3 regions of the Paenibacillus sp. J22FR21 genome follow, and region 3 is predicted to be linked to each of the others. Evidence: riboswitches for the same ligand, from Rfam matches in the RefSeq annotation. Region 3 holds a riboswitch; each other region holds the start of a gene.
What was found. A riboswitch is a leader RNA that binds a small molecule or an ion and turns the genes downstream of it on or off. The one in region 3 is predicted to bind ZMP and ZTP.

Region 1: another riboswitch for ZMP and ZTP. It lies ahead of AC0YNS_RS19680 (bifunctional 5,10-methylenetetrahydrofolate dehydrogenase/5,10-methenyltetrahydrofolate cyclohydrolase); the one in region 3 lies ahead of rpiB (ribose 5-phosphate isomerase B).
Region 2: another riboswitch for ZMP and ZTP. It lies ahead of AC0YNS_RS25605 (DJ-1/PfpI family protein); the one in region 3 lies ahead of rpiB (ribose 5-phosphate isomerase B).

The regions. Positions count from the first base shown of each region.
Region 1 covers NZ_JBWDNJ010000005.1:265,799-276,230, reverse strand. Annotated here, with positions in the region: gene AC0YNS_RS19715 (ABC transporter substrate-binding protein) at 1-341, shown strand, start outside; gene AC0YNS_RS19710 (S-layer homology domain-containing protein) at 697-2,130, shown strand; gene corA (magnesium/cobalt transporter CorA) at 2,173-3,120, shown strand; gene AC0YNS_RS19700 (small, acid-soluble spore protein, alpha/beta type) at 3,226-3,516, shown strand; gene AC0YNS_RS19695 (response regulator transcription factor) at 3,686-4,369, shown strand; gene AC0YNS_RS19690 (sensor histidine kinase) at 4,366-5,892, shown strand; gene AC0YNS_RS19685 (cyclodeaminase/cyclohydrolase family protein) at 5,921-6,550, opposite strand; gene AC0YNS_RS19680 (bifunctional 5,10-methylenetetrahydrofolate dehydrogenase/5,10-methenyltetrahydrofolate cyclohydrolase) at 6,553-7,416, opposite strand; ZMP/ZTP riboswitch at 7,512-7,597, opposite strand; gene AC0YNS_RS19675 (sensor histidine kinase) at 7,693-9,576, shown strand; gene AC0YNS_RS19670 (response regulator) at 9,551-10,432, shown strand, end outside.
Region 2 covers NZ_JBWDNJ010000008.1:136,521-146,952, forward strand. Annotated here, with positions in the region: gene AC0YNS_RS25570 (CPBP family glutamic-type intramembrane protease) at 1-336, opposite strand, end outside; gene AC0YNS_RS25575 (VOC family protein) at 621-1,427, shown strand; gene AC0YNS_RS25580 (helix-turn-helix domain-containing protein) at 1,452-2,270, shown strand; gene AC0YNS_RS25585 (LysR family transcriptional regulator) at 2,337-3,224, opposite strand; gene AC0YNS_RS25590 (branched-chain amino acid aminotransferase) at 3,363-4,454, shown strand; gene AC0YNS_RS25595 (ferredoxin reductase family protein) at 4,566-5,852, shown strand; gene AC0YNS_RS25600 (DUF2306 domain-containing protein) at 5,916-6,557, shown strand; ZMP/ZTP riboswitch at 6,740-6,819, shown strand; gene AC0YNS_RS25605 (DJ-1/PfpI family protein) at 6,869-7,474, shown strand; gene AC0YNS_RS25610 (SDR family NAD(P)-dependent oxidoreductase) at 7,739-8,503, shown strand; gene AC0YNS_RS25615 (TetR/AcrR family transcriptional regulator) at 8,597-9,175, shown strand; gene AC0YNS_RS25620 (flavodoxin) at 9,441-9,902, shown strand; gene AC0YNS_RS25625 (hypothetical protein) at 9,902-10,078, shown strand; gene AC0YNS_RS25630 (DUF975 family protein) at 10,159-10,432, shown strand, end outside.
Region 3 covers NZ_JBWDNJ010000006.1:152,785-163,216, forward strand. Annotated here, with positions in the region: gene wecB (non-hydrolyzing UDP-N-acetylglucosamine 2-epimerase) at 1-577, opposite strand, end outside; gene upp (uracil phosphoribosyltransferase) at 635-1,264, opposite strand; gene AC0YNS_RS21685 (glycine-rich domain-containing protein) at 1,476-2,573, opposite strand; gene AC0YNS_RS21690 (sugar phosphate isomerase/epimerase family protein) at 3,076-3,867, opposite strand; gene AC0YNS_RS21695 (serine hydroxymethyltransferase) at 4,654-5,901, opposite strand; gene AC0YNS_RS21700 (TIGR01440 family protein) at 5,939-6,553, opposite strand; gene rpiB (ribose 5-phosphate isomerase B) at 6,569-7,036, opposite strand; ZMP/ZTP riboswitch at 7,154-7,236, opposite strand; gene AC0YNS_RS21710 (low molecular weight protein arginine phosphatase) at 7,376-7,951, opposite strand; gene AC0YNS_RS21715 (manganese efflux pump MntP) at 8,113-8,673, opposite strand; gene AC0YNS_RS21720 (L-threonylcarbamoyladenylate synthase) at 8,891-10,057, opposite strand; gene spoIIR (stage II sporulation protein R) at 10,149-10,432, opposite strand, start outside.

The DNA of each region.
Region 1 (10,432 bases), on a different contig from region 3:
ACTTGTTGTCCGCCGAGGCTCAGGGAACGCCTGGCATTATGGGCTTCTCCGTGCGCAAGGATATGACGGCGAAACAGGTGGAAGAGTCGATGAACATGCTGGAGAGCGGCAATATCAAGATAGCGGGACCGGAGGGGGAAATTACGCCGCCGACGGTGACGGAGGAAGATGTCAAAGCGATCGTCGATACGATTCCTCGGATCAAGCGGTTCAGCGGCGACGACAGCGCCATAATGGATATGGTGAAGGAAGAGGCAGCGGCGTTCTTCGAGGGCCGAAAGTCGGCGGACGAAGCGGCGAAGCAGCTGCAGAATCGGGCAACGATTTATTTGAACGAATAGTGGGGGAAACACCTTCGGAAAGCGGCTGCGGCTGCTTTCCGAAGGTGTTTTCTTAGTTTCTCGTGAATATCGTCTAATGAGCTCATTTCGGATCGGAGACCGACTCGATAAGCGGAATATCCGCTTATACTCCACACTCGGGAAACCTGCTGCCCCAGCGCCTGAGAGACGGAAAACCCGACTCTCAGCACCCACCACTCAGCATCCCCCCAAGTTTCACAACTCTCGCTCAGAGGTTATTAATATAGTAAAAACGACTAATATCCAAATAATTGTAAATGATAGACAAATTTTATGCTAAGCTAGTAGGAACTACGTGGATAGATTTGCCAATAGCAGGGGGATCACGAGAAACATGAGAACGAAGTGGATCAAAATCGCACTCATTGCCGCCGTCGGCCTAACAGCAGCGAGTCAGCTGGAGACGGCGCCGAAACGAGCGAATGCAGCAGTAGCAGCAGTAACCGGATCACCGAGCGAGTGGGCGAAGCAAGAAATTCAAGACGCGATTACGAGCGGACTTATCCCCTATGGGTTAACGAATAGCTATCGATTGGCATTGACGCGTCAGGAGTTTTGCGAGATGGCCGTTCAGCTCTACGAAGTGCTGACGAATACGAAACCGGCGGAGCCGAAGCAGAATCCGTTCCGGGATACGACGAATTATCGAATCGGCCAAGCTTACGAGCTCGGCATTATTAAAGGGACAAGCCCGAACACCTTCTCGCCCAAGGCGAATGTGACGCGTGAGCAGCTCGCGCTGATGCTCTATAACACGCTGACCAAAGCGGGCTTCCAAACGAAGCTCCAAGAGGGCAAAGGAACGCCGGCGAAGTTCGCGGACGACAAGCAGCTCGCCAAGTGGTCGCGCGATGCGATCAGCATGCTGTCCGGTAACGGCATCATGAAAGGCAATGTGAGCGGCAACCAGCTGCGATTTCAGCCGCGCGTGACGACGACACGGGAGCAGGCCATCGTGCTGGTGTACCGGATTTTCTCGCGGTTCGGGACTTATTTTGTGAACGATGAGGAAGATCTGCTGGGGGCGGCCAAACAATCGCTTCCCGTCGTCATCAAGGATGAGCAGCTCCAAGAAATCGACACCCGAGCGAGAGCGGTGCTTGCAGAGATCATCCGACCGGGTATGACCGAATATGAACGCGAGCTGGCTATTCATGATTATATTTTGCAGCATACCGCCTATGATTACGAGAATTACAAGAATGACACCGTTCCGCCGGAATCGTACTCCGTGTACGGGGTGCTGGTGAATGGCGTCGCGGTATGCCAAGGTTATGCGGGAACCGCTGATCTACTGCTAAGCATGGCGGGAATTGAATCTCATATCGTAATCGGCACGGCAGACGGCGGCAGCCATGCGTGGAACAAAGTGAAGATTGATGGAGCGTATTACAACCTCGATGTCACGTGGGACGATCCTGTTCCGGATGTGGCGGGGAGATTGAACTACGGCTATTTCAACGTGACAGATGAAGCGCTTCGAGAGGATCATGCTTGGAAGGACAATCTTCCGGAAGCTGCCGCCAATACGTTCAATTACTACGTAATCAACGGCCTCACCGTGAACAATCAAGCAGAGTTCGAAGCGAGAATCAGCAGCGCTGTTGAAGCGCGTTTGTCGTCCATCACCATCAAACGCACCTATAAGGACGAGCAAGGGCCAAGCGGCTGGGAAGCTCTGCTGAAGAACTATGGCGAAGTTCTCGCATCTTATTCCTACACGATGGATAATAGCGGTGTTGTGAGCTTCAAGTTTAAGTACCGTTAATGATACAATAAGGACAAAAAAACGGACGGAGTCTCTTGATCCATGATTCGAATTCTTGCCATTACGAACGATCACCATATCCGGCAGTTGAACAAACTGGAAGACTTAAGCAGCGTAACGCATCTTAGATGGTACTGGGTCGATTTCTGCGAGCCAACAGGAGAAGAAGCGAAGCTGTTGGAGGATTATTTTCATTTTCACCCGCTGGCTATAGAGGATTGTCTGCTTTACTTGCAGCGTCCCAAAATGGACCATTACGACGATGTACATTTCTTCGTGCTTCATGCGATTCACGAGCAGACGCTGGAGGCGTCTGAAGTGGATCTGTTTGTCGGTCCGAATTTCTTGGTGACTTACCATCAACTGCAGCTACAGGAGGTCGACCGGGCCTGGGAGAAAATCATCCGCAAACCGCACACGGAAGCCCATGGCAGTCTGCATGCCGCTTATACCGTGATGGATGAGCTGGTGGATCAATATTTTCCGGCGCTGCAGGCAATCGAGGATCAGCTGCTGGAATTAGGCGGCTCCGATCAAGGATTCCGAACGGACCTCAGCCATGTGTTCGAAATTCGAAACAAGCTGCTCCGGCTGCGCAAAACAATCGTCCCTATGCGAGACTTACTGTATCGGATCCTCAATACGCAAAGAATCGAGGCTTTAAAGCATTATCATCACTTCTTCACCGATATCTACGATCATCTGCTGAAGCTGGCGGAGATGGTCGATTCCAATCGCGATATGACCTCGGATCTGCGGGATCACTATATGTCGCTTAATTCCAATCGGATGAATACCATCATGAAAACATTGACGGTCATTACCGTCATCTTCATGCCGCTGACGTTTATTGCCGGTATTTATGGCATGAATTTCTCCAATATGCCCGAGCTCGGCTGGCATGCAGGCTACTATATCGTGCTTGTGTTTATGGTGCTGCTTGCGTTGGGCATGTTTGCTTGGTTTAAGTTCAAGGGTTGGTTTGAATAGATCAATGATGATTGAATAGATCAATGATGATTGAAATTGAATAGAGAAATTATCCTTAGGGAACGGTAAGTTATACGACTCACCCTTAAGGAGGCGGCAGAAATAATGGCAAGAAGAAGTCGGAGGAAGCACCTGGTACCGGGCGCAGAAGCTCAGATGAGTGCATTTAAGGCGGAAGTGATGCGCCGTGAAGGCTATGTCGTAAATGCGAGCAGGCCTGATGATGTGAAATATGAAGTGGCGAAATCGCTCGGCATTCCGCTGGAGCACGGTTACAACGGCCAGTTATCGACGGAATCAGCAGGTCAAATCGGCGGTCAGATCGGCGGAGCGATGGTCAAAGAGCTGGTGCGGATGGCGCAGGAGAAGCTGGCACGCCAGAACACGGAACATTAATGAAGGCCATCAATGATAAACGTGCTTAACGAAACCATCAGCAGGAAGCTGGTGGTTTTTTGCATGTCACTAACGGTTTTCAGTATTTTTTCAGAAACGATTCATACTGTTTTCATCTTCATCGGTTAAGCTGGAGGTAACATGCTTAAGTAGGATGGGGGATTGGACGATGCCTGCCGCGATATTGGTTATCGAAGACGATTATTATATACAAGAGCTCATTGCTGAGTTTCTTCGGGCACAACAATATGAGGTGGATGTAGCAGGGGACGGATTGGAAGGCTGGGAGAAATTTCAGCAATCGTCGTACGACCTCGTCATCTTAGATTTGATGCTGCCTTCCATGCATGGCTACGAGATATGCCGCAGCATTCGCGAGCGTTCCGATACGCCGGTCATCGTACTGACGGCACTGGGCGAGGAGAAGGATCAGCTGCGCGCGTTCGAGGAAGAAGCGGATGATTATGTGACGAAACCATTCTCGTTCCATGTATTGATGAAACGGGTGGAGGCCGTCCTTAGGCGCACGCGCAGCGGGCTTTCCGGGGAGCAGCTGTTCGACGGTAGACTGAGGCTGGATGCCGATGCTTACAAAATCTACGTCGACGGCAAGCTCATAGACACGACGACGAAGGAATTCGATATTCTGCATACGCTCGTACATAACGCCGGACGGATTATGACACGTGACATGCTGCTGGACAAAGTATGGGGCTACGACTTCTACGGCGATTCCCGTATCGTCGATGCTCATATTAAGAATATCCGCAAGAAGCTCGGCATCTCCGTCATTCGTACGGTAAAAGGGGTCGGCTACTCGCTGGAGTCTGAGCTGGCGTTGGTGGAAGGATGATCCGGCGCAAGGGAATACGGTTTAAGATCTTCATGGTTACGGCGGCGCTGCTGGTCGTATCGGCCTTACTTATCTATTTAACCCTCTACTTCATGCTGCCGGGTTATTACAAGAACATCAAGCAATCCCGTCTGGAGAGCAGCTTCAGCGAACTGGTGAAACAGATCGACGGCGTGAGTGCGGCTGATGCCATTCCGCTGATGGCGAAGTTTGGTCAAGAGCATAATGCGGCGCTCATGATTCGTGATAAGGAGGGGCAGGGGTATTATATCCCGCCGAGTTATCGGGGAATGAACGGCTGGCTGTCCCGTAATGCGAGTTACCTTGGTATGCGAAAGCAGCTTGAAGCGGGTCGGGTGATCGATGGCCGTGAGATTACGAAAGGGCCCGGCGACGGTAATGGCGGCGGCCCGAACATGCAAATGCTGAGCGTCGATAAGACGATTAAATTCGCAGAAAGCGACGATCCTTACACCCTGTCAGTGGATGCCCCGCTGCAGCCAATCGGGGAAGCGGCCGATGTGATATTGCTATTCCTGCCGTATATGCTGATCCCGATTCTATTGATTGCGGTTGGCGGAGCGCTTATCTATTCCCGGCTAATCGCACGGCCGCTTCTCTCGCTTAATCGAGTGGCCAAACGGTTGGCCAAACTCGACTTCTCCGTTACGAAGCCTGCGCTGAACACGAAGGACGAGCTGGGTGAGCTGTCGTTTAGCCTCAGCAAATTAGCGGTTAATTTGCAGCTGACGATGGGGGAGCTGCAGGATGCGAACGCCCAGCTCAAGAGCGATATCGAGCAGGAACGTGAGCAGGAAGCGAAACGGCGGGAATTCGTGGCGACGATTTCCCATGAACTCAAGACGCCGATAACGGCGGTCAGCGGTCAATTGGAGGCGATGATTGCTAATGTGGGCTCCTACCGCGATCGGGACAGATATTTGCGCCAATCGTATACGATCATGCAGGATATGGATAAGCTTGTGCACGAGATTCTGGAGCTGTCCAAGCTGGAAAGCCGGGATTTCCGTCCGCTGATGCGCAAGGTGGATCTAACTGAATTGGTGCGGGAATCGATGAATAGTATGAGCTACTTGGCAGATGTCAAACATATGCAGCTGGAGGTTGAGCTGCCGGAGGAAGCGATGATTACGGCCGATGAGCGGCTCATGTCGAAGGCGGTATCGAACATTATTACGAATGCCGTTCAATATTCCGGGGATGCGGAGCGGGTCGTTGTTCGACTATCGGAAGAGGTGCCTGCTGCCAATGAGCAGCGTGATCCTTGTACCTGGTATAGACTTGAAGTGCTGAACACCGGTGTGCAGGTAGAGGAATCGAAGCTGCCTCGATTGTTCGAGCCTTTCTACCGGGCAGAGCAGTCACGCAGCCGCTCAACCGGCGGCAGCGGACTTGGTCTCTATATTGTCAGCAAAGTACTGGATGCTCATGGCGCTGAATATAGCATTGCCAATACGGCCGAAGGAGTGCGCTTCAGCGTAAGGGTGCAGGGAGCGGCTTGAGGGTGTAAAGGGAAGCAGGAACCGGACATTAGATTCTGTCGCGAACGACAGCTAATGTCCGGTTTTTGAGTTGTTCAATTTCAGCGATAAGGGCGGACCGTTTCGCTGCATAATGAGCCTTAATCCCTTCATCCTTCAGCGCCGCTAAATTGATCTCTACCGTTAAGAGCGCAGCTTGCGCGGCGGCTTCAAGCAGCACAGCACCGATTCCCAGGTCTGAGATGACATGCGCATTCGTGCAGGAAGCAATGCTTAGCGTCGACTGCAGCGCCGCGCTGCATACCTCCATCAGTCGGAGCGGGGCTTCGATGGCGGCAATGGTTGCGTCATGGAGCGCCTCTTGACGAAGCGATTTCTCAGCCTCGCTTTGCTTGGGCAGCTTCAGTGCAAGCATATAACCGTCAAAGGCTGCCATGTCGGAGGCGAGCATAGCTTCACATGAAGTGGATAGTCGGCTCATCTCGTTCAAGGTCGCATTGATTTCGAGACGAGCATCCGCGTATTTCTCCCCTTGCGAGAGATGTGCCGCCATTGCCGTCATGGCTGTGCCGAGCGCTGCGGCAAGTGCGGCTGCGCTTCCGCCGCCCGGCGTCGGGTCGGAGCTGGCCGCCTTCTCTAGGAAGCGGCGAATGGAATCATCCCACGTTACAGTAGACATCGTTACGCATCCCCTTTCAGAGACATCTGGATATCGATAGCTCTCATCAGATTGCGATACAGGATCGCCGTCGTTAAGGTGCCAACGCCACCGGGAACCGGCGAGACAGCCGCTGCCGCATCTCCCAGATCTGCAGCTGCATCACCGGTGATCGTACCATCGGCAAGCTCGTTAATACCTGCGTCGATGACCGTTAAGCCCGGATGCGCCATGTCCTTCGTAATCACCTCCGGCTTGCCAACCGCAACGATGGCGATTTCCGCATGCTTCAAATGAGCGCCTAGATCAGGCGTCCTGGAATGACAAACGGTCACGGTAGCATTCTCGCGTTGAAGGAGATGGAACAACGGCAGCCCGACCGTCTGCCCTCTGCCTACTAAAGCCACGTTGCGTCCTTCTAACTGGTACCCGTAATGCTTAAGAAGTCCGATGCAAGCCTGCGGCGTTGCGGGCTGCAACCCTTTATCACTACCGGTGTAAACCGCCAGCTTATTCGACGGTGTAACACCGTCGATATCCTTGGCAGGGGCAATGCAAGCCTCAATGGCAGCTGCCGATAGATGCGCGGGCAGAGGGAGCTCAAGCATGATGCCGTGAATGTCTTCATCCGCATTCAGCGCTGTGATGACGCGCTTCAATTCCTCTTCCGAGACATCGGTTCCGAAAGTATGGAGCTGAAACGATATGCCCAGCTTCTCGGCAATCTTCTGCTTGGAGCGTGCATAATAAGCTGAAGCAGGATCTCCTTCGACTAGTAGTGTCGCCAGAGAAGGCTGGTTTCCATTCTTCTTCCATTCCTCTACGCGGGCCGCTATTTCCGAATACATAAGCTCTGCCGCTTCTTTCGCTTTCAAGACAATGGCCATAGAGATCTTCTCCCTCAAATTGGAATTGAGTGACCTGCATGTACGAAAAAAAGCATTCGCGGGCAGGCTCGTCGCAAGACATAGCCAGCCGCAAATACTTCTCCCCAGGCGAACGGTGTATTTCGATCCGCATGCTCCCTCGTGGTTCATTCCACTGATTTCGCCAGTTGCATGCAGCGTTATTTTCCTAGAGTGTAGCATGCAGAGGTGTCTTTGAACAGGGCTGTGCTATAATGTTGCTGGATATTGGGAACATGCGAAAGGAGCAAAGCAACTGTGCTGATAAACTGGTTCTATCCCAATTGGCTGCGGAATCAAGTGATTCGCAACAAAATCATCGCCATTTATATTCCGCTTATCATTGTGCCGCTGCTTGTGCTGGGTTTTGCGTCCAACAGCATTTATACGAATGCGATCGTCGATAAGACGATCAGTAACGTGAGTGACAACTCCTCGCTGATCATCACGCGAATGAATGGGATCATGACGAATGCGGAGAGCTGCGCGAATATCTTGACGATTAACTTAAACCGCGTCATTCAAGACCATAACAAAGGGGAAATCAGCCGGGAGCGCTCGCTGCTGCTGTCGACCTTGATTACCAATCAGCTTAGTTTTGCGCTGCTCGTCTTCCCGGATGTCGAGAGCGCTGCATTCATTGATACCTATGGCACGATCTATGGCACCTCGGCTGCGATTGAGAACGCGGGTGAGCCGCAGCCGGAGACACTTCTGCAAACCGCAATGCTGAAGCGCATTCGGGAAACGACTGGTCAGAACATCTGGTTTCCGATGGATAAGAGAAACTTTCTTACACTCGGGGCAGATGAGCCGGTGCTTACGGTGGGTAAGAAAATCAACAACATCTACACCGGCCAGGAGCTCGGTCTGTTGGTGCTTAATGTGAAGGAACAATCGCTCTCGGCGATTTACAATAACATCGGTACGGACCAGAGCGGCAGCTACATGCTGACCGATCAAGCCGGAACGATCGTCTCCTCGACAGACAAGGAACAGCTGCTGAAGCCCGTTGAAGATCAGGCGCTGCGGCAGTGGATCAATGAGACGAACAGCGGCTCGACAATCGATCGGTTCCAAGGGGACAAGCTGCTTGTGATCAGCTCGGAGATGCCGAAGTTCGGCTGGAAGCTGATCTCCATGGAGCCGTTTAACGCGTTGACAGCAGATAATCGCAAAATCACGGCGCTCATTATGACGATCGGCTTCTTCTGCTTCTTGTTCGCGCTGATGGGTGCCGGCATTCTGAATCGACTCATTGCCAGGCCTATCGTGCTGCTGACCAAGTATATGAAGCTGGTGAAAGAAGGGAATCTTACCATCCAACTGCCGGTCAAATCGAATGACGAGCTGGGGCTGCTCGCATCCGGCTTTAATACGATGCTTACTCGCATTAATCAGTTACTGGATAATGTGCGGTTCGAGCAGAAGAAGAAACGGGAGTATGAGCTTGCTCTGATTCAATCTCAAATAAAGCCTCATTTCTTATACAATACGCTCGATGTCATTTATACCCTCTCGGAGATCGGGCGGGTCAAGGATGTGCAGCGCACAACCAAATCGCTCGCCGACTATTACCGGATCGTCTTAAGCCAGGGGAAAGAGGCGATTCCCCTTCAGGATGAGCTGCAGGGACTGCGCGATTATTTGGCCATTCAGCGAATTCGGTATGCCGATGTGTTTGATTACCAAATCGACGTGCAGCCGGAAGTGCTCTCCTGCACGGTGCTGAAACTGACGCTGCAGCCGCTCGTGGAGAATGCCATCTATCATGGCCTGAAGACGAAGGGGGAGTTTGGCCACCTCATCGTGACAGGCGGCATCGAAGGGCAGGATTTGCTGCTCACCGTGAAGGACGACGGAGTCGGAATTCCGCAGCACCGCCTGGAGACCTTGCTGCAGCCAAGCGCGGATACCGCCAAGACATCGGCAGTCGCGCCGTTGTCCGCTGCCGGAAATACGGGGAGCTCGTTCGGGATGCGCAGCGTGGACAGCCGGATTAAGTTGTATTTTGGCGAGGGGTATGGACTGACGCTGATCAGTGAACCCGGCGTGGGAACAGAGATACAAGTACGATTGCCAATGGAGCAGCAGGAAGAGACGGGAGGCGGCAAACATGTTGAATTTACTGATCGCAGATGATGAGTCGATCTTCCGCGAGTATTTGCGCACGGTGCTGGACTGGGAGTTATATGGCTATCGAATCATTGGTGAAGCGAAGAACGGGCTTGAAGCGCTCGAAATCGCCCGGAAGATAACGCCGGATATCGCGCTTGTCGATATTACGATGCCATTCATGGATGGGCTGGAGCTGGCTCAGCGTTTGAAGGAAGATTACCCCGGCATCAGCATCGTGCTGATCACGGGACATAATGAATTCGACTATGCGAGGCGTGCGCTGAAGCTCGGTGTCGAGGACTATATCTTAAAGCCATTCTCCAAGGATGAGCTGACGCTTACGCTGCTGAAGCTGCAGGAGCATCACCGCAAACAGAGGGAAGAGCAGTCGACGCATCTGAAGAATTTGCAGCTGATGAAGGAGAGCGTGCTGAACCGGCTGGTCAGCGGAGAATTAGCCGAACATGAGGATGTGCTTCTGCAGCAGCTCAGCTCCTATCAGCTGCGGCTGGATGCCAAAGCTTATGCGGTCGCTTGTATCGAGATCGATGAGATTGATCGCAAGTGGGGCGAGGTCAGCGAACGGCTGCTATGGAAATATGCCGTGACCAACATTCTTGCCGAAGCGATGGAGGATTCCGGCGGGAAGCCTGTTATCTTCAATGGACCGGAAGGGCGAATTATCTGTCTGTATGGCTTGGCGCACGGTGCTGGGGCTGCTGCAGTTACTTCGCAATCGCCGCAGCCGGAGCTTCCGAAGCTGGAGCCGTTCGAGAAGCTGTGCATGCTGATTAAGCGATATTTGAAACTCACGATTACGATCGGCGTTGGCCAAATCTATAGCGGAATTAGCGGCATACGCTGCTCTTACGAAGAGGCG
Region 2 (10,432 bases), on a different contig from region 3:
GAGGGAGGCGGTGAAGAAGAAGGCAAACCCGATGCCGACGGTGATCATATGTACGGCTCGTAAGGTTGAAATCGGCAGATACTGCTGCATCCGTAGGAAGCCGGGCGGCGGTGTCTGCGGTACGATCAGCCTATATTTCACGCGATAGGCCAGATAACACAACAAGGCGGACAGCCCCAGCACGATAAAGACTTGCGCAGGCAATTGTTCGCCCTCCCCGAAGGTTCCCCACCCGAGCAGCGGATTTACGGCCGCATTGTAGATCACAATCGCGGCAACTATCATGGCCACATACAGCGCTACATTCGCAAGCATGCCAAGGTATCGTCTCATCATTCAGGTTCGCCCCTTTAACTGCTTTCCACATTTCGAAGGTTCAAGACAACATATTCGTGGAACGGAGAGTCTATGCTGGGATGAAGGCATTTTCTACCACGTTGCATGAGGTAAATTCTACTAACTGTAAATCTCGTAAATAGCATTGTCTGGATGTCGAACATAATGGGAAGTTCGAGCGGATGTTATCGGTTACTCGGGCTAAAATCGCTGTTGACCTTCAAGTAACTTTAAGGTGTATGATCGTCTTAGCAAAAATTTCCCAAAAGCGGAGGTTGGAATGGATGGAGACACCTTACTTTAAATTCGACGGCGGATTTATTATGGTACCTTGGCAGCAATTTGACGAAGCCGTGGAATGGTATCGCGAGAAAATGGGTTGGCGATTGAAAGGGACAGGCGACGGACCTGTCGGACGGAAGGCTTTCTTCAAATTGCCCGGCGTTGGACAAGCAAACCTGAAATCTTTCGAAAGCGAGCTTGAGCATTTCACGCTGAACGATTATGCCGAAGGAAACTGCCGATTCTGCTTCCGTACGGCTAATCTCCGTGAGACGTTGGATTACTTTAGATCACAGGATGTTACTTGTACCGAACCGTTCGAGATGCCTGATGGCACTTGGTCTGCCGATATTCTGGCATTCGGGAATGTTCGCCTAACGCTAAGCGAAGACCGCAAGCTGGAAGGGAAATTCCCTGACGCTCGCATCGTGCAGTATGCAGCTAAGCCGTTATGGCTTGGTGTATCTGACCTGGAAGCTTCTATTTCTTGGTACGAGCAGGTTTTCGGCTGGGGCCGGTCGAAGAAAAACTATCAGGACCAGGGGTTTGCCTTGATGCGCGATCAGAAAAGCAAATGGGACTTTGTATGGTTGGAGCAGCTCAAAGAGGAGAAGGCTCAGCCTATAGGTAAGGCCAATCCCGGCGCACGCTTATATTTTCATATCAAGCAGCAAGAGGATCTATATAAGACGAATGCTTGGCTGAAGGATCAGGGAATTGAAGCTTCAGCAATTATCGGGGAGCGCTGGAAAGGATTCCATTTCTACGACCCGGACGGCAATCGATTAAACGTTTGGAGCTACTATTAATAAAGCTGCAGGGAGGGGATCCGCTTGAGAACGGGCATGACGATTCAGAGCTTCGCCGAGCGGACGGGTCTGCCTGCCAGCACGCTCCGTTATTATGAGAAAGAAGGATTGCTCCAGCCCAGCTACCGCGCGGATAACGGGTATCGCTATTATCAAGAAGAACAAATACCGAGCGCATTGAAAATTCATACGCTTCGACAGGCAGATATAGCCTTGTCCGAGATTCGGCAATATCTTATCGCCGGTACAGAGGGTCAGACAGGATGGCTGCGCAAATGGCGCCAAGATGTAGATGCCAAGCTGCTGGCTCTGAATGTAGCGAAGCAATACTTGAATGGCGTAGTTGATGCGGTCGATGAGCATGTCCAGCTTGTGAGGTGGTCTCATGCGACGAGCATGCTCTGGTTCCGGCATCGCGTGAAGCGTCAGCTCCAGCCTTATGCGGAAGCCATAGAAGCGAGCGCGGCATATTTAAGCAAGCACGGGATTCTGGTTGCGCAAGAAGCCTTCGTGCGGCAGCAGCAAATCATCGGCGACGAGATGATCGGGCAGGTCGGATTCCGATTGCCCTCAAAAACGAACATGCCGAATAGCTGGAAGCAGGAGACACGTTTCGAAATCGAGCTGGAGCGGATGCAGCCGACCTTGTTCGTGACGCTGGATTGTTTATCGAACGATCCTTACGCCTGCTTCAGCTTGATGCTCGTTCTGCAATCGTTCGGCTTCGAGCCGGATGGACCTAATCTGGAGCGTCATCAACTTCACGAGCGTCAGCGCTATCAGTGGATGATTCCGGTCATTCACAGCAGTGGAACAGAAGAGCGTGAAGAGGAGCTTGAATAATAAGAAAAGGCCGGTATTCTCCTTCGAACGGAGCGATATCGGCCTTTCATTTGTTTGCTCGCTAGGTTATTGAAAGCACTCAATAAAATGCTGCGCCCGCTTGGACAGCAGCTGATCCTTCAGCCATAGAATTCCGACCTCGGATTGGAAATCGGCGTCGCGTATACTGAGCGTGATGACGTCCCCGGAGGGAAACGAGGAAATAACCGATTTCGGAAACACCGTTGCGCCGATTCCTGCGGCAATTAGGGACATAATAATGGCGACGCTGGAGCATTCGCAGATGATATTCGGTTCGAAGCCGTGACGACGGAACTCGTTGACAACCTGTTCGTGCATTTTGATCGTTTTATCGGTCTTTAACGTGAGCAGCGGATATTGGGCGAGCTCTTCAATGCTGATATCGTTCCCTCTTCCAGGAGAAGCCCACGCGGCAGGCATCAAGGCAACATAGGGATCGGAAGGGAGCGGGAGCATATCCAATTTATTCGGAAGCAGATGTGCCTCAAAGGGCAATCGGGATATGACGAGCTCAATCGAGCGCCGCTCCAGCATTTCGCCGAGCAGATAATGATCGCCCTCGGAAATCTTAAACGTAACCTGCGGGTATTTCTCTCGTAATTGCTGAATCGGGCGAGGGAGAATGGAGACGCAGGAAACAACCGCGCCGAGCGAGAGCGTACCGCGTACGCCAAGCTCGAGCTCCTTGACTTCCTTCATCGTCTCGTCTAATTGCAGCAGCAACGACTCCGCCCGATCCTTGAGCAGCCGCCCAGCAGCGGTTAACGTGAGCTGGGTTCGGCTCCGCTCGAACAGTTGCGCACCGAGCTCTTCTTCCATCAGCATAAGCTGACGGCTGAGGGGCGGTTGTTCCATATGCAGCAGCTTCGCCGCTCGTGTAATTTGCTTCTCGTGCGCGATGGCCAAGAAGTATTTTAGCTGTCGAAAATCCATGTAAGCATCCCCAATTTGAAGATCTATTTACATACTCTAAAGGTATGGATAGTGAACATAATAGATATTTTATATATACCTCAACAAGTTGTATTATGCAATCACCAATCATGAAAGTAAGGGAGTAGTGAATAAACCATGACAACAGCCAATAAAGCCGTTTCGATTGAACGCAGTCAGAACAAGAAGACCAAGCCAGCGCAGGATCAGCTTGGTTTCGGGATTTATTTTACGGATCACATGTTTGTAATGGATTATAGTGTCGAGCAAGACTGGCATAACCCGCGCATCACGCCCTACCAGCCGATCGTACTCGATCCGGCCGCGAAAGTGTTCCATTATGGACAAACTATCTTCGAAGGCTTGAAAGCCTACAAGACCGAAGACGGCGGCATTCAACTGTTCCGTCCGCGCGATAATTTTGCCCGTATGAACCGCTCCAATGATCGCATGAGTGTACCTGAGCTGGATATTGATGTGGCGATTGATGCTCTGGAGCAGCTCATTGCAGTCGATCAAGACTGGATTCCGGAGCTTGCAGGCACATCGCTCTATATTCGACCGTTCGTCATTGCTACGCAAGCGACGCTTGGCGTGTCTCCATCTGAGAATTACCAATTTATCATTATCATGTCGCCTGTCGGTGCCTACTATCCCGAGGGCATTAATCCGGTCAAAATCCACGTGGAATCCCAGTATGTTCGCGCAGTTGTGGGCGGCGTAGGTGAAGCGAAGACCGCAGGCAACTATGCCGCAGCCTTGAAATCGCAGCAAGCCGCTAAGGAGCAAGGCTATACGCAGGTACTTTGGCTCGATGGCACGCAGCACAAATATATTGAAGAAGTCGGCAGCATGAATGTATTCTTCAAGATCAATGGAACGGTTATAACGCCTGCACTGAACGGCAGCATCTTGGCGGGTATTACACGGAATTCGGTCATCCAACTCCTGAAGCACTGGGACATTCCTGTTGAAGAGAGAGTGCTGTCCATTGAGGAGCTTTATGAAGCGGGTCGTAACGGCACGCTGGAGGAGGCTTTCGGAACCGGAACAGCTGCGGTTATTTCGCCTATTGGAGAGATGAACTGGAACGGAGAGAAGCTCGTGATCAGCGAAGGCGTGACCGGGCAGCTCTCGAAATCCATCTATGACACGCTGACAGGCATCCAAACCGGTGCCGTTGCTGATCCGTTCGGTTGGGTGAAGAAAGTCGAATTCAGCGAGAAGTAATAATTGTGGCGGGGCGCGGCAGATATTCATCGTACTGTGAGATTTTTCGAGTGAGGTCTATGGTAGAATCAGAAGTAGACAAGGATTTCACTCGAGAAAAGGAGCACGTGCATGCTGCAGCCTCGCCATTTTCTAATCTTCTTGCTACCGCTTGTTAATGCCGCCGTGTGGATTGCTTTTCCACCTATGGATAATAGCCAACAGCCTGCGTTTTCCCAGCGTTATCTAGGCGAAGTAATTGGCTCTACAATGATGATGATGATGGCCTTCACTTTATTGCTCGCAACGAGATTCCGGGTATTGGAACGATTATTTGGCGGCTTGGATAAGCTGTATGTCGTCCATCGAAACGCGGGTATATTTGTGTTCCTGCTGCTCTTTCTTCATTTGCTTGTGATGCCGCTTAATCCTAATGAGATCCCGCCCGGACGAGCTCCCGGTTATATTGCATTTGGAGGTTTTGTCCTTCTCATTCTCCTTTCACTGGCACCGAGGATACCGGTGGTTCGGCGGATTGTGCGAATAGGCTACCGAGGCTGGCGAATCACGCATCGGTTTATCGGGCTCTTCTTCATTATCGGCACGGCGCATTCGCTGCTGGTTGATCCGCTCGTTCGAACGACTACCGTGCCGTTTACACTCTTGATGATTGCGATCGTTGTCGGGATAACCTCCTATTTATATACGGAGCTCATAGCGAGATTCGTAAGGCGAAGAGCGGCTTATAAAGTGAGCGAAGTACGGCAGTTGAGCGCAGGAGCAGTCGAGGTGACGCTCTTTCCGGAGAAGAAACAGCTGCGATTTGAAGCAGGGCAGTTTCTGTTTATCCGGTTCAAAGGAGACAGGGTGCTGTCCGAGTGGCATCCCTTCACCATCAGCAGCTCACCCAAGGAGTCCGGCCTCAGGCTGACGATTCGATCCGCCGGTGATTATACCGATTACCTGAACCGAAACTTGAAATCAGGCGCGCGAGCCGTTGTTGAAGGCGGTTATGGCACTATGGATTACCGCAAAGGCGATACGAATCAAATATGGATCGCCGGCGGTATTGGCGTGACGCCATTCCTTAGCTGGATTCGAGATATGCCGGAGCGTCTTCCCCATCATGTTGATTTCTTCTACACGGTGCGAACGAAAGAGGAAGCGCTGTTTCTGAACGAGATACGTGCAGCCGAGCGGCGGCACGATAACCTCAAGGTGCATGTCCACTATTCTGCGGAACAGGGGCGACTCACTGCCGAGCGTGTAGTCAGCACGATGCAGGGTAAGATGGCTGTGGCGGCAAAACAGATCTATATGTGCGGACCGGCTCCGATGCTTGCGGCGTTCCAGCTGGAATTTCGGCGTAGCGGCGTTCCCACGGGTTCGATTCACTATGAACAATTCCGGTTCCGATGAGCGCTGTGCGTGTGCGAAGGTCCGCGGCAGAGCTCTAATGTTGAAACGAGGTACAACTTAGCTATGCAGAAATCCAAAATTCTCTATCTGTGCATGCTGACGATTGCGATCGGCTTTATCGTATATGTGATCACCATCAATTTCTTCGTAGATCCCCAGGCGGATCGTTTTCTTAGTCACAAAATCAACTTAAAGCACTCTTTAAACAAGCCGGTTTGGCTTAATGTGATGTATGTTCATGTGGTTTGCGCGAGCATCGCGATGGTTGCGGGAGCGGTTAATTTTGCCTCGAAGGTTCAAACCCAATACCGGCGCGCCCACCGAGCGATCGGGTATGTTTATTTTGGCGTGATCCTTGTTGTGGTGCTAACTTCCGGCTACATGGCACCTTATGCGACCGGTGGCAAGCTGAACAGCGTTCCGTTTAACCTGCTGAGCATGCTGTGGACGGCCATGACGGTGATTGCGATCGTGAAAGTAAGACGAAAACAGCGCATCGCCCACCGGAATTGGATGGTCAGAAGCTACGCGTTCTGTTATACGAATCTGTGCATCCATGCGATTACGTACGTGGTTCACCAAGGATTCGGCGTATCTTACACGCACAGCTACACCATCGGCGTTTATGGGGCGATTCTGTTCCTGCTGCTTGCAGCCGAGTTCGTCATTCGGGTCGTATATGGGCGAAGGAGCAAGGGAATGTAGATCCAGTCATCATATAGATGGTCGGAGCAGTGGCTGAGGATTCACGGGGCTCTTTTCTGCAACATTTGTATTTCCCGAGCCGGTCTGGGGCGAACTATGCAGATGCGAGGCGGGCTCCCAGTGAATAGCCAGAACTTTCACGATTGATTTGCGAGAATATTCGGACTAAAATAAAGGTAGTATTCGGTGTGTGTGACTGGCGTAAACGTGGAGTACCACGAGGGAGCACATATTTCATATGCCGTACGCCTGGGCGAAGTGCTTGGTCTTTTGGACTGAGCACTTTTTATTATTTCATGGGAGATGATGAAATGGAGCAGGAGCAGGTGCGGCAGGCAAGGAATGTAGCGATTCTGATCTTTGATCGCGTGGAAGTGTTGGATTTTGCAGGGCCATTCGAAGCTTTCCTATCCGGAAGTAACTATGGCCGAGATTTGAACGTGTTCACCGTGGCGGAACACGATGGCCCGATTCAAGCGCTTGGCAACCTGAGCATTAACCCGGCTTACAACTTTCGGAACTGTCCGAAGCCGGACATTCTCGTCATCCCCGGAGGCCCGGGCACCAGAACCGAAATGCACAATACGGTCATGACGGATTGGATCCGTAAGATTGCGGGAGAAGCCGAGCTGGTGCTGTCCGTTTGCACAGGTGCGCTTCTTGTTGTGAAAGCACAGCTGGCAGATGGGTTGAAGCTAGCTACGAACCGGCTGGCGATGCATGAGCTTCGAGCAATAGCACCGGAATCGGCTGTTATTCACGAAGAAGCGCGTTACGTGGACAATGGGAAGATTATTCTGTCAGCCGGCGTTTCAGCAGGGATCGATGCGTCCCTTTATGTGATCGGTAAACTGCTGGGCGAGGAGCGCGCGCTTCTGGCAGCGAGCTTGATGGAATATGATTGGTCACGTTCCTAAAGAAATTGCACTAGTCCACAGCAGTGGGCTAGTTCTTAAAATAATTCTTTACTGATCGTTCTCAATATGCTAAGATGATCTCGTAAGCAAGAAGGAAGCAATCGAGCCATGAGATGCATTCCTTTTTTATTGGGAATACTAGAACGATCATTCCCGAAAGGTAAATGGAGTGTGGCTGCAGTACAATTTTTTTTAACCTTTTCGAGAACGATCATTCTCGAAAAAGGAAGCATAATAAAGCACATGACAAAGGAGCGATTCATAATGGGTAAATTAAACGGTAAAGTAGCATTCATCACAGGTGGTAACAGCGGGATCGGGTTTGCGACTGCGAAATTGTTTGTAGCCGAAGGAGCTAGAGTCGTCATCACAGGTCGTAATCAAGCTAAACTCGACGCAGCAGTGGAGGAGCTGGGCACGGCGAATAGCTTCGGCATTCAAGCCGAAACGACCGATCCGCAGAGCTTGGAGAAAGCAACAGCTGCAGCAGTCGAGAAATTCGGCCGACTGGACGTCGTATTCGCTAATGCCGGCATTGGTGGTCATACTCCACTGGGTGGAACGGAACTAGCCTTATTCCAAGAGGTTATGAACGTGAACGTGACAGGCGTATTCTTCACGGTGCAAGCTGCATTGCCTCACCTGAAGGAAGGTGCTTCGGTGATCTTGAATGGTTCAGTGCTTGCCAATGCAGGAAGCCCGGGATGGGCGGCTTATGCGGCGAGCAAAGCTGCAGTTGCCAGCATGGCTAGAGTGTTCGTATCCGAGCTGTCGCCGCGCGGCATTCGCGTAAATACAGTCGCTCCAGGTCCTACACGCACTCCGATCTGGGGTCAGCCGGAAGGGCTTGCGCAAATGGAAGCCAAACTCACACGATCGGTTCCGCTAAACCGTTTGGGTGAACCGGAAGAAATCGCAAACGTTGCTTTGTTCCTGGCTTCGGATGATGCTTCGTACGTGCAAGGCGCCGAAATCAGTGTTGACGGTGGCGGCGGCTCATCCCCGTTCGGTGCACCGGTATATCGATAAGTCAAAAAGTCGCCGGAGTAGAAGACACCTTGTCAGAGGATTCTTTACCGATTGTTCTCAATATGGTAAAATCGACTGGAAAGGGGTATGCTTATGGCTAGAGCGAAAGAATTCGAAGAAGACGTCGTACTGCTGAAGGCAATGAAGCTGTTCTGGGAGCAGGGCTACGAGAAAACATCGATTAATGATCTTGTCGAGCGTATGGGCATTCACCGCAGGAGCTTGTATGATACGTTCGGCGATAAACATATGCTATATCTAAGGGCCTTTGATCGGTACAAAACATTGACCAATAACCGACTTGGTGCCCTCATTCCGAACTCCACGCCTAGTCAGGCGATCGATTTCATATTCGATTACACGATTCAGGGCACAAGCGAGGATAACCCCGCCGGCTGCATGATGGTGAATATGGCGGTTGAGCTGGCTTCGATTGATCCCGAGGCAAGAGCCAGGGTGAGCGAAAGCTTCGATTATTGGGAGCAAATTCTTGTAGATGTTATTGGCAAGGGTCAGCAGCAAGGCGACTTTACGTCGAAGCGCAGCGCGGAGGAGCTCGCCGAAAGCCTGCACAACAATTTGCTTGGCTTGCGAGTGCTGACGCGATCACTTACGGAGAAAGACAAGCTTTACCGCATAGCCGATATGGCTAAGAGCATATTGTACCATTAAATGATTGTCCCGAAAGCCGGAACTCCTTTCTATATAAGGGGTTTCGGCTTTTTATATGGGGTTTCGCCGCACAAGTGAACCCCCCTTACCCTTGCAGAGTGTTCTCCAAATAGACAAACGTCATCATGGCATGGGAATTATTTTCAAAAGATTAATTGACAATGAGAATCATTATCAAATAATATGAGAGAGGAAATGCGGGGCGTAAGGAACGCATACCCAAGCAATGGACTATGGAGACATAGGGTAGAGGAGTGTTGTAGGCATGGCAAATGTACTGCTGGTTTATGCGAGCATGACAGGTAATACGGAGGATATGGCGGATGCAATTGCACAAGGCATTCGCGAGGCAGGCGGAACTCTCAAGGTTCAGATGGTGATGGATGCTGCTGCTGCCGACCTGGCGGCTTACGATGGTATTGTCCTTGGCGCGTATACGTGGGGGGACGGAGAACTGCCGGATGAGTTTCTTGATTACTATGGGCAAATGACCGGCTTGCAGCTGCAAGGTACTAAATCCGCCGTGTTCGGCTCCTGCGATTCCTCTTACTCTGCTTACGGAGTTGCTGTAGATATCTTGATGGATAAACTCAAGGAACTGGGCTCAGAGGTTGTGCTGGAAGGGCTAAAAATAGAATTCGGACCAAGCCCCGCTGAGAAAGAAATCTGTATACAGTTTGGCAGACAATTTGTCAGCGCGCTTGCCGGGGTTGGAGGAACTGTATAATGGGACTCCTATATAATCTGTATAAATCGATGCAAGAGATGGAGGACGATCGTTCGGATATGCGGAATCAAATCGAAAAGGCGGATACTCCACTATCGCTAATTGAGCTGCTCGCCCGACCTATTGGCGGCAGGGATGTAAATGAAGTCGCCCCAGGGAAAGAAACGACGAATTAACGCGGACTTGGACTAAATCGGATTTCTCCCACGTAGTATAGTTTGAAGCTAAACGATACTGGTTCGGGGGGAACTGATGTATGCTGAGTCGTCCTGAGATTCGAGCGAAAGCAAGGCAAAGCTTATCCGGCAACTGGAAGACGGCCGTACTTCACTTCTTGTTGTACATGGTGGTTTCGGGCCTCATTAGCACGATCACGAATAAAATTGATTTCATTGGCTGGATCATCAACATTCTGCTGACGGCTCCGTTAGCGTATGGGATCTATAATCATTATTTGGATTTCGCTCGGGGGAAGGTGCCGGAGGCGACAGCGATTTTTCGCGGATTTCAGCGTTACAAGGAGTCGCTCA
Region 3 (10,432 bases):
CGGGATGCGTGAATGACTTGTCCACCGTGTATTGGAATACGTCTGTCGCCGTGTTGCCGGTTATGTAGATCGTAGACTCCGATTTGTTCTCTTTGCGCAGATTGTCAGCCGCTCTGTCCGTCGGTGCGAAATGCACATCCGAGAGCACGCCTGCCAGTTGGCGGTTCATCTCTTCCGGATATGGAGACATTTTGTTCCATGTACGCAGGCCTGCTTCAACATGCCCAACCTGGATCTGCTGCACGAAGGAAGCATAGCTGGCCAAGAAACAAGTCTGCGTATCGCCATGCACGAGCACGATATCCGGTTTCGCTTCGCGAAGTATGGGTTCAAGACCTTCAAGTACTTTGACGGTCGTTTCCGTCAGCGTCTGCCGATCCTTCATCACGTTGAGATCGTACTCCGGCGTGATTTTGAAAAAATCGAGCACTTGATCGAGCATTTGGCGATGCTGCGCGGTCACGCAGACAACGGACTCAATCTGATCCGGATGCTTCTCCAGCTCAAGTACCAACGGCGCCATCTTAACCGCTTCCGGTCGGGTGCCAAAAATCGTCATTACTTTAATTTTAGACAAAGCATGTCACTCCTAATTGTAGCGTAGCAAATAGAGCCCCAAGTTGCAGACGCTTGATTATTTGGTGCCAAACATACGGTCACCGGCGTCGCCCAGACCTGGTACGATATAGCCGTGATCGTTAAGATGACTGTCCAGCGAAGCAAGGAAAATATCGACTTCCGGATGCGCCTTCTGTACAGCAGCAACACCTTCCGGTGCCGCGATGAGACACATTAGCTTGATTTGCGTGCAGCCGCGTGTCTTGAGCGCTTGAATAGCTGCGTTCGCCGATCCGCCCGTAGCGAGCATCGGATCAATAACGATTAACTGACGCTCTGTAGCATCAGCAGGCAGGTTGACGTAATACTCCACCGGCTCGAGTGTTTCCGGATTACGGAACAGCCCGATGTGGCCGACTTTAGCCGAAGGAATCAACTTAAGCATCCCTTCCACCATACCGAGTCCTGCGCGCAGTATTGGAATAAGGCCAACCATGCGTCCGGAGACGATTTTGCTTGTCGCTTCAATGACCGGCGTTGTGACTGTAGTCGTTTCAAGCGGTAAATCTCTCGTAATTTCATATGCCATCATCGTGGCGACTTCATCGACTAATTCGCGGAAATCCTTGGTTTTCGTATCTTTGTCGCGAATAAAGGTCAGCTTATGCTGGATTAGCGGATGGTCACATATTGTGAGATTGCCCATAGTTCTATTCATCCTCCTGAAATGCTTCTTCAACTGACTATTATAACATTCGGCGCATCAATGTGCTATGTGGGCCATGCAAAGCAAGAAACACATGCAAAGTATACCCGAAAGGGGCTTGAATTACGTGGACGAGAGCGTGAGCGAGAAAATGGACGGGAACGCGGACGTGCGCGTGAATGTGAACATGGGAGTGAGCGTAATTACAAGCTTAGCTGCTGCCGCCGCAGCTGCTTCCACAGGACGAACCGCCTCCCGAGTCGCCACTACCACCTGAACAATTGCTGCCACCGCCATCGAATCCTCCGTTGCCGGAATCACCATTGCCGGCATCATTATTGCCGCCGTCATTATAGTCAGAGGAGCCCCTATCGTCGTCGTTGCTGCAAATCGGGGTAGTCCCACCGCTGCCGTCGCCGTTCGCGTTACGTTGTTCCTCGGTTTGACTCTCATCCATCTGATTATGAAAGTTGTCGATCGGCCCGAATGAAGAGTAGAAAAACATCCCGGAGAGCACTCCGGTCGTCATCATGTCGGAGGAGTCCATGACACGGTTATCTTTGTAAATCGGCTGTTCCTTAGCGGACGCGAGCTTGCCGCCACGATCAATTAAGTAATCGATGGTTGCATTCAAATCATCAAATTGCGCTGCTGCCTTCTCGTTGAATCGTTTGCTGCGCAAGTCATCGGAGTCGCTCGTTTCCAGCTCATACATCAACTCATGCGGCAGCGGTGTCCGATAAAACGCGCCCCATAGCTGTCCGCTCACCGGTACAGGAAGAAACAGCTCACCGTAGATCCAATCGAACCAGGCTCGTTCGCCCTGTGCAGGCTTCGCATCCGGACCATGCGGGGCATGATGAATCGTCCCTCCGCAAAACTGCTTGCAGAACTGCTCATACTCCCGGGTGAACATCAGCATTTCATGCCAAACCTCATCTACGCGCACGCTGTACATCGGTACGTTCCGAAGCACCCCGCACATGAGAAAATAACGCTTCAGCTCAAACCACTGCCATTGCCATTCGCCCTCACGCATGCTTGGCGTGCGTTTCATTACGCGGTCTTTCACGCGCGCTTCGAAGTCCTGCGACAGCGCAGCCTCGAGCCGCTCGGCAGCGGAACGTGCCGGATGCCCCTCGGGTACGCCGAGGTATTCCGGTGGCTTACGCGTCGGCATGACGTTTCGACGGCCACTGCCTGCATGGAAGCCGCCTGCTCGAGACTGCTGCTGAGTACCTCGGGATTGGAACAGCTTCACCACGATAAACACCAAGATAATTATGAAAAAAACTCCAAATATGCTCATACGTCGAGGCTCACCGCCTTTGTTAGGGATATAGGGTCATCATATCATGCCGAGGCAGATGCGCTGATTATTTTTCGCTAAATTCAGGAAAATTAATCGGTTGGTTGAGCGAGGTAAGCGTGAAAAAGAAGCTGTTGCAGGTCGCATGTGGGAATGGTTTGTGGGTGGCGGCTAATATGATGGTAACGTGTTAATAGGATGGTAACGAGTAAATGTTGCTAGAATGGCAACATCTCTCTCCTCCCAATGGGCACTCTCTACCTTATGTTGCGCGAAATGCAACATTCCAATGGGGATTGGCCCTTAATCGGCTGTTTGAAGCAAGAATGTTGTAATCTCAGCATCATTTTCCTCTATGAGACTATTAAATCCACATAATGTTGCATATTGGGCAATATATCGTCCACCTCGTTCCAGATCAGCGGTATATCCATCACAAGGAACTGCCGAGCAAATAAAAAAGATGGCATCCGGTCGAGCCGAATGCCATCTTTTCGTAGGATTACCCGCGGAGCAGCAGGCGGTTAAAGTAGTCGATTGTGAACTGAACGCCTTTGTCGCCGAGCTCGCCCGTCCATGTGTGGGAATGCGGTTCGATGCTCAAGCCGCCTTGGTAGCCACTCCCATAGAGGATCGCCATGAACGTTCCCCAATCTGTCTGATCCATGCCTGCCGGCGGATCATCGAAACGTTTGCCGTCAATGATGACGGAGCCTTTGATGTGGATATGCTTGATGCGCGAGCCCCAATCCACGATTTCTTTCAAATAATCTTGTCCGGCATATCGGGCATGCGAAGGATCGTATTTGATGCCAAGCTCCGGCAAATGGCCGTGAATGAGCTTCCACGCTGCATCGTCCACAATGTAATTGTTCCAGTGGCAGTTGTACGTCGCAATGGTGATTCCGCGCGTTTTGCCATATTCAATCAGGACGGTGAAGTAGTTAATCGCCGCTGTGATGTTCTCGTAATAGGAGAGCTCTTCGATGTAGTTGCAGCCGCCTACAAATACCGGACAACCAAGCTCTTGGCAAGCATCGATAAGTGCTTGTGATGCCTTCAGTTCCTCTTCGTTGATGCTGCCATCCTTATTGATCCGATCAGGGCCCCAACGTCCGATCGATGCAACAGCTACGCCGGTCCGCTCACTCGCGGCTTTCAGCTCCGGCACAAGGTCCGTGAAGGTAGCAGCAGGAGTGCCCACATTGACGCAAAACTCTAAAAAGGCCAAGCCGAGATTGGCCGCATAATCGAAGCTTTCAGCACGATAATCTGCAATGATTCCAAGTTTCATGTTCGGTTCGACTCCTTCGTCTTCATCCTATTATGGCTAGCCATTCCGAAACGTTTCGGATTACCCGCACTCCCACTATATAACCAGAAAGAAAGCGATTGCAACATAAATTAATCGACAAAAGCTAGATGATTAGTGTGAGTAATTTGCATGGTCGGCAGGGCAGTAGCAGGACAGAGATCGAGCAGCGGGACTGCGGGTTGCTACAGATGGAACAGTATGCGGCGGGACTGCGGATCGCGATAGTTGGGGCGATGAGTTGTGGTGTAGCAGGAGCGACAGTTAGGAAAATGAGCAAGGGGTTCGAGCGGGGAAATTGTGTATCAGGCGGCGGTGTTGGCAAGCTAGTTGCTGTGGTTACTCACTCGTACCCTCACCTCACCTCACCTCCACTCCCACTCTCAATTTCACTCTCGCTAACGAACCGTACAGGTCTTATTTTGCGGAAATAGGGTCTTCTAAAATTCTAACGAACCACAGGGGGCTTATTTCGTCGGAAATGGCGGTATCGAGCATGATTGAGGTGATATAAGACCTGTGCGGTTCGTTAGAATTTTAAATCGGGGGAAAACGGCGAAATAAGACCTCTACGGTTCGTTAGAGTTGAACGTGCGGTGGCAGGAGTGCAGCAGCGCTCCCCTCTCACCTGACTAATGATTCCGGCTCCGCGGCATGCATGGTGCTGAACGCAAAAAGGCGGCACAGGACTGAACCCCACGGAACGCACAAAAAGGTGGCATAGGGATGAACCCTTTGCCACCTTTTTGTGATTTTGCCAAGTCGATATTAGTAAGTCATGCCCGGGTAAAGCGGGTATTGCGACACGAGGTCGCTTACCATACCGCGTGCTTTCTCCAGAACGGACTCGTCCTTCGGATTCTTGAGCGTCATGGCGATGACTTCTGCGATTGTAGCCATTGCGTCTACGCCCATGCCGCGCGATGTCGCTGCAGGCGTACCGATACGGATACCGCTTGTGATGAACGGGCTCGTTGGATCGAACGGAATCGCGTTTTTGTTGACTGTGATTTGAACGGAATCCAGAACGTGCTCCGCATCTTTACCTGTGATGTTCAGGTTGCGAAGGTCGATCAGCATCAAGTGGTTGTCGGTACCGCCGGAAACGATGTTGATGCCTTTCTCAATAAGAGCGTCAGCAAGCGCTTTTGCGTTGTCGACAACGTTCTTGCCGTATTCTTTGAACGAAGGCTGAAGCGCTTCGCCGAAAGCTACTGCTTTTGCCGCGATAATGTGCATCAGAGGTCCGCCTTGGGAACCCGGGAATACTGCTTTATCGATCGCTTGCGCCCATGCTTTGCGGCAAAGGATCATACCGCCGCGAGGTCCGCGAAGCGTTTTGTGCGTAGTTGTTGTTACAAAGTGTGCATGTGGAACCGGGCTTGGGTGCAAGCCAGCAGCTACCAGACCTGCGATGTGCGCCATGTCAACGAAGAGCAATGCGCCTACGTCGTTAGCAATACGGCCCATTTCTTCAAAATCGATGATGCGCGGGTAAGCCGATGCGCCTGCAACGATCATGCGCGGACGGTGTTTGAACGCCAGCTTGCGCACTTCTGCATAGTCGATTGTAAATGTTTCTTCGTTAACGCCGTAGGCCACGAAGTTGTACAGAAGACCGGATGCATTAACCGGGCTGCCGTGCGTCAAGTGACCGCCATGCGCCAGGTTCATACCAAGAACCGTGTCGCCCGGGTTTAGAGCTGCCAGGTAAACAGCCATGTTCGCTTGTGCACCGGAGTGAGGCTGAACGTTCGCGTGCTCGGCACCGAACAATTCTTTGGCACGGTTGCGTGCGATATCTTCCGCGATATCGACATGCTCACAGCCGCCGTAGTAACGTTTGCCCGGGTAGCCTTCTGCGTATTTGTTCGTCAGCACAGTGCCCATTGCTTCCAATACCGCTTCGGAAACGATGTTCTCGGATGCGATAAGCTCGATGTTGTCGCGTTGGCGCTGAAGTTCCAGGCCTAGGGCTTTCAGGATTTCCGGATCTTGTTTACGTAGGTTTTCCATGTTGATGAGTCCTCCTCAAGATAAATAAGTATATTCGTTAGTCGCAAGTGCCAGCAGATGTTGCCGGGCCAGCCGCTTCTCGCGTGTAAACCGCACGTTCCCCGCCAATTAGCTTCGGACGGGTGTAAGCCATCGTTAAATGCGCGGATCCGATTGCTCGAATCGTTGGTCGCACCGGTACCGCAACACGCTTCAAGTGCATGCCGATGAAGGTGTCGCCGATATCGATGCCCGCATGTGCCTGAACCGTCTCGGTCAGCACGGCATCCTGCAGCGTTTGGAACGCGTAGGCTGCCATCGAACCGCCGGCTTTGCGCACAGGGATTGCCGAAACGAGATCTAAGCCATACCGCTCGGCAGCTTCCCGTTCCATGACAAGGGCCCTGTTGAGATGTTCGCAGCACTGATAAACCGGATAAAACTGCAAGTCTTGACGCACCTTCTCGACCCCCGCATAGATCGCAGCTGCCGTTTCTATCGTGCCTGATGTACCGATCCGCTGTCCGAGCACCTCGCTGGTAGACACGCCGATTACGAGCAGCTGTCCTTGGCGAATGCCGGACGCGGCTGCAAGCTCGCGGACTATGGTTTCTACATCCTTGGTCAGCTTTGCCGAATCCATGCTGTTTATTCCGTGGTCTTGGTCGCTCATCGCCGGGTACGCCCCTTACTCAGATTTCGCCGCATCGGCGAAGTCTGCTTCAAGCTTCATTACTTTGTTCACACGGCCGATATGACGCTCGCCACTAGAGAACGGGGTCTCGAGCCAAATCCGGATAATCTCTTGGGCCACGCCGGGACCAATAACGCGCTCACCCATGGCCAGTACATTGGTATCGTTGTGCTCGCGGGTTGCTTTGGCCGAGAACATATCGTGCACGAGCGCGCAGCGAATGCCTTTGACTTTGTTAGCCGCGATGGACATGCCGATTCCAGTGCCGCAGATGAGAATGCCGCGCTCTGCCTTGCCTTGTGCAACAAGCTCCGCAACAGGAAGAGCATAATCCGGGTAGTCTACGGACTGGTCGCAATCGCAGCCAACGTCCTCAATCTCGTGACCAAGCGATTTGATAAACGGAACTAGCTCATCTTTCAAGCGGTAGCCCGCGTGGTCTGCGCCGATGGCGATTTTCATATCCATTTTCCTCCCAATAGAACCGCACATGGCGGAAATTGTCGATTCACAATGGCATTAGTATACCTGATTTCGCCGAAAAAGACGAAAAAAGAGCAAGCATGCATAATGCACGCTGCTCTTTGCCCAGGCGACCGGCCGTATGATCCGATGCTCCACCGTGGTTTAACCCACTTTCGTCGCCAGTTACATCGGAAACCGTCTTTAGTTGCTTTTATCATAACGGATTTCGGCCTCAAAATCAATCGTTGCCGGCAAGAAACGGCATCTGCCATCCTTTGGAAGCACTCTCTGTGGCGCAAAGAAAAGAGAGGGAAATTTACAGAAATAATATCAAACTTATCCCTTCAGTCGGTCCAGGAGACGGCCCAGCGCCGCTTCGATTTGGGTCGCACTCTGCTCATACATGGCCAGCGATCCGCCGAAAGGATCTTCCACATCGAAGCTGGGAATTTGCCGCTCCAGCTCTAAGAGCTTGGACCGCTCCTGCGGAGTCAGCGGCTGGCCCAGCGCTTGCTTGATCTGCCAGGTCGAATAGAGCCCTTCCAGTTCGGCGATGTCCGAGAGCACCTTGGGGTCCGTATTCACGAACTCGAGCAGCGTATGCGTCTTGTCCACCGCAGCCGGAAAATGCTGCAGCAGCTGCCTCTTATGGCTGGCAGTCATCGTCAATATAAGATCAGCCCACGCAATCGAGCCGCCTTCGAGCGCTTTTGAGGTGCCGTTGTGCGCGATATCACGATTGGACAGCGCTGTCCGTGCATGATTGGAAACAGGCAGTCCATCGATCGTGGACACGCCTGCGGAACGAATATCGAGCTGCATGCCCCTTTGCTGGGACATCGCCCGAAGCAGCGCTTCAGCCATTGGTGAACGGCAAGTATTGCCGGTGCACACGAATAGAATCCGTTTCACGATTGATTTCGCTCCTCTTCGTAGGTGTGGTTTGGGATATGGTGAACTGGTGAATTGGTGAATTGGTGAAGAAAATGATGCTGACGCAAGATTGCTATGCCGTATTTCGTTTCGCGCTAACGAATCGCTGTATGATTCGTAAGCGTGCGTGTGCCGGAAGGTCAGAACAGGAACAGCAAGCCGAATGTAAATAAGATGACGCCGCCGCACGCTTCCCCGTACCCGCCGAGACTTGTCCCCACCTTACGACCGAGCAGCAGTCCAAATACGGACATCATCCCTCCGGCAACGCCGAACAGCAGTACGGTCAGCAGCATGTCCGTATCGAACATGCCAAGAGAGATGCCGACGGAAAAGGAATCCACGCTCACGCCTAACGCGAACAGCAGCATCCCCCATGAACTGCGATAGTCGATCGACTCTACGGCGTCGCCGCGCAGCGAGCTGTAGATCATATGGCCGCCGAGCAGCAGCAGCAGCGCACCTGCCGCAGTCGTCGCAACGCCGCCAAGCAGCGTACTTACATATTTACCCGTGAAAATGCCCATGAGCGGCATGATCATGTGAAAAAGCGCAATGATCGCGCTAAGCTTTGCTATATCCTGCAGCCGAATGCCTTTGAGCCCAATGCCGATACCCAGCGAAAAAGCATCCATCCCTAGTGCCACAGCAATGATCAGCAGCGTCAGCAATTGTCCGGCATGCATGCCCGCCTCAACCATTTCATCCTCTCCTTGTCCGCAACCTCTCCACAAGCATATGCGGACAAGATTGGAAAGATGACCTTGGGGAGGCGCTAGGCGCGCGAAAGGGCCGGTGGCACGGGCTGCGGCGGGGTGATGCGGTTAAGGCTGGACCGGTGGCGCTTGGTGCGCGCGGATTCGCTAGGCCCGGCGCGGTGAGAGCAACCGCGTAGCTGGAGCACGGCAAGCGCCGTCGCTAGACGTGGACCACCGCGTGGCCGGCCGCTTTGGATAAGCGGTTCATGAGCGCATGGCCGATCCCCTGCTCCGAGCAGGTCTCGGCCCAAATGCGCTGTACGCCGCGATTGTCGAACTCGCGCAGCGCATTATAGAGGCCGTGCGCAGCCGTTTCCAGCTGCGCCAGGCTGCCGACGACGAGCACGCAGTCGGCGTCGTACCGAGCAGCATGCTCGGCGAAGGCGAGCACGCCTGTGCGCTCGCCGCGCGCTTTCGCTGCGCTGGCCTCCGCCTGAATATAGGCGGAGACGGCGTCAGCGTCGCCTTTGACCAAGTGCATCAGCCCCTGCGGGGCGTAATGCGCATATTTCATGCCGGGCGAGCGCGGCGCCTGCGCTTCCGCAGCGCGAGCTTCCGCCGCTGATGGCGCAGCAGCGGCTGCCTCCATGCCGGCGCCCGGCGCGGCAACCGCGTCGAAATCGACCTGCGCCGCAACCTCGCGCAGTGCTTCGGCCGTCACGCCGCCGGGGCGCAAGATCCGCACAAGATCGCCGTCAACCTCGACGACGGTCGATTCAAGGCCTACACCTGCAGCGCCGCCGTCGACAATACCGTCGATCAGGCCGCTCAGGTCATCTCGCACATGGGAGGCCAGTGTCGGACTCGGACGGCCGGAGCGATTCGCGCTTGGTGCCGCCAGCGGACAACCCGAAGCAGCAATAAGCTGCAGCGCCACAGGATGAGCAGGCATCCGCACCGCAACGGTAGCAAGTCCGGCTGTAACCCGTGGCGAAACAGCCCCAGGCTTCACCGGCAGCACAATCGTCAGCGGCCCCGGCCAGAAACGATCCATGAGCCGCTCAGCGAGCATGGACGATTCTCCTTCCAGCGGAAGTGTCAGCTCCTCCAGCTGCTTGCGATCCGAGATATGAACGATTAGCGGATTGTCGGAGGGGCGCCCTTTTGCCTCAAAAATCCGTTCAACCGCTGCCGTACTCCTCGCATCCGCCCCTAGCCCGTAGACCGTTTCAGTCGGAAAAGCAACGGTCCCGCCTTCTCGCAGCAAAGCTGCAGCCTCGTTAAGTTCACCGTCACGCGGGTGGTGGCTGTCCACTTCCCAGAGTAATGTTTTTCGTAGATGGATGGTCAATGTCGTATCCCCAGCTTCTGCTTTGTTTTGCCCCATTATACCATACGCCGCCAAGCGCCATCCAAACAGCCCTCTCCCATACAATAAAAGCCCAATCGCGAGGTGCGCGATTGAGCTTTATTAATTGTTAGCTAAAGAGGCTGCGGAAGAAGCTCAAGATCGACTTGATGATTTCCCACAGAAAAAACTTCACTTCCGGCTGCTTCGCTTCACCTGCTTGAACATCTTGATCGGAAGCTTTATCTTGGGCAGGAGCATCTGCCGCGACTGAGGTTACTTTTGCATCGTTGTCTGCTTTGGCACTTACACTTGCTGTTGCAGCTACCGCCGGAGTTGACGCTTCCCCACTCACAGCATCCACGAAGCAGAGCGGCGGGAACAGTACGCACCACCAGTTTTGTCCGGCACCAG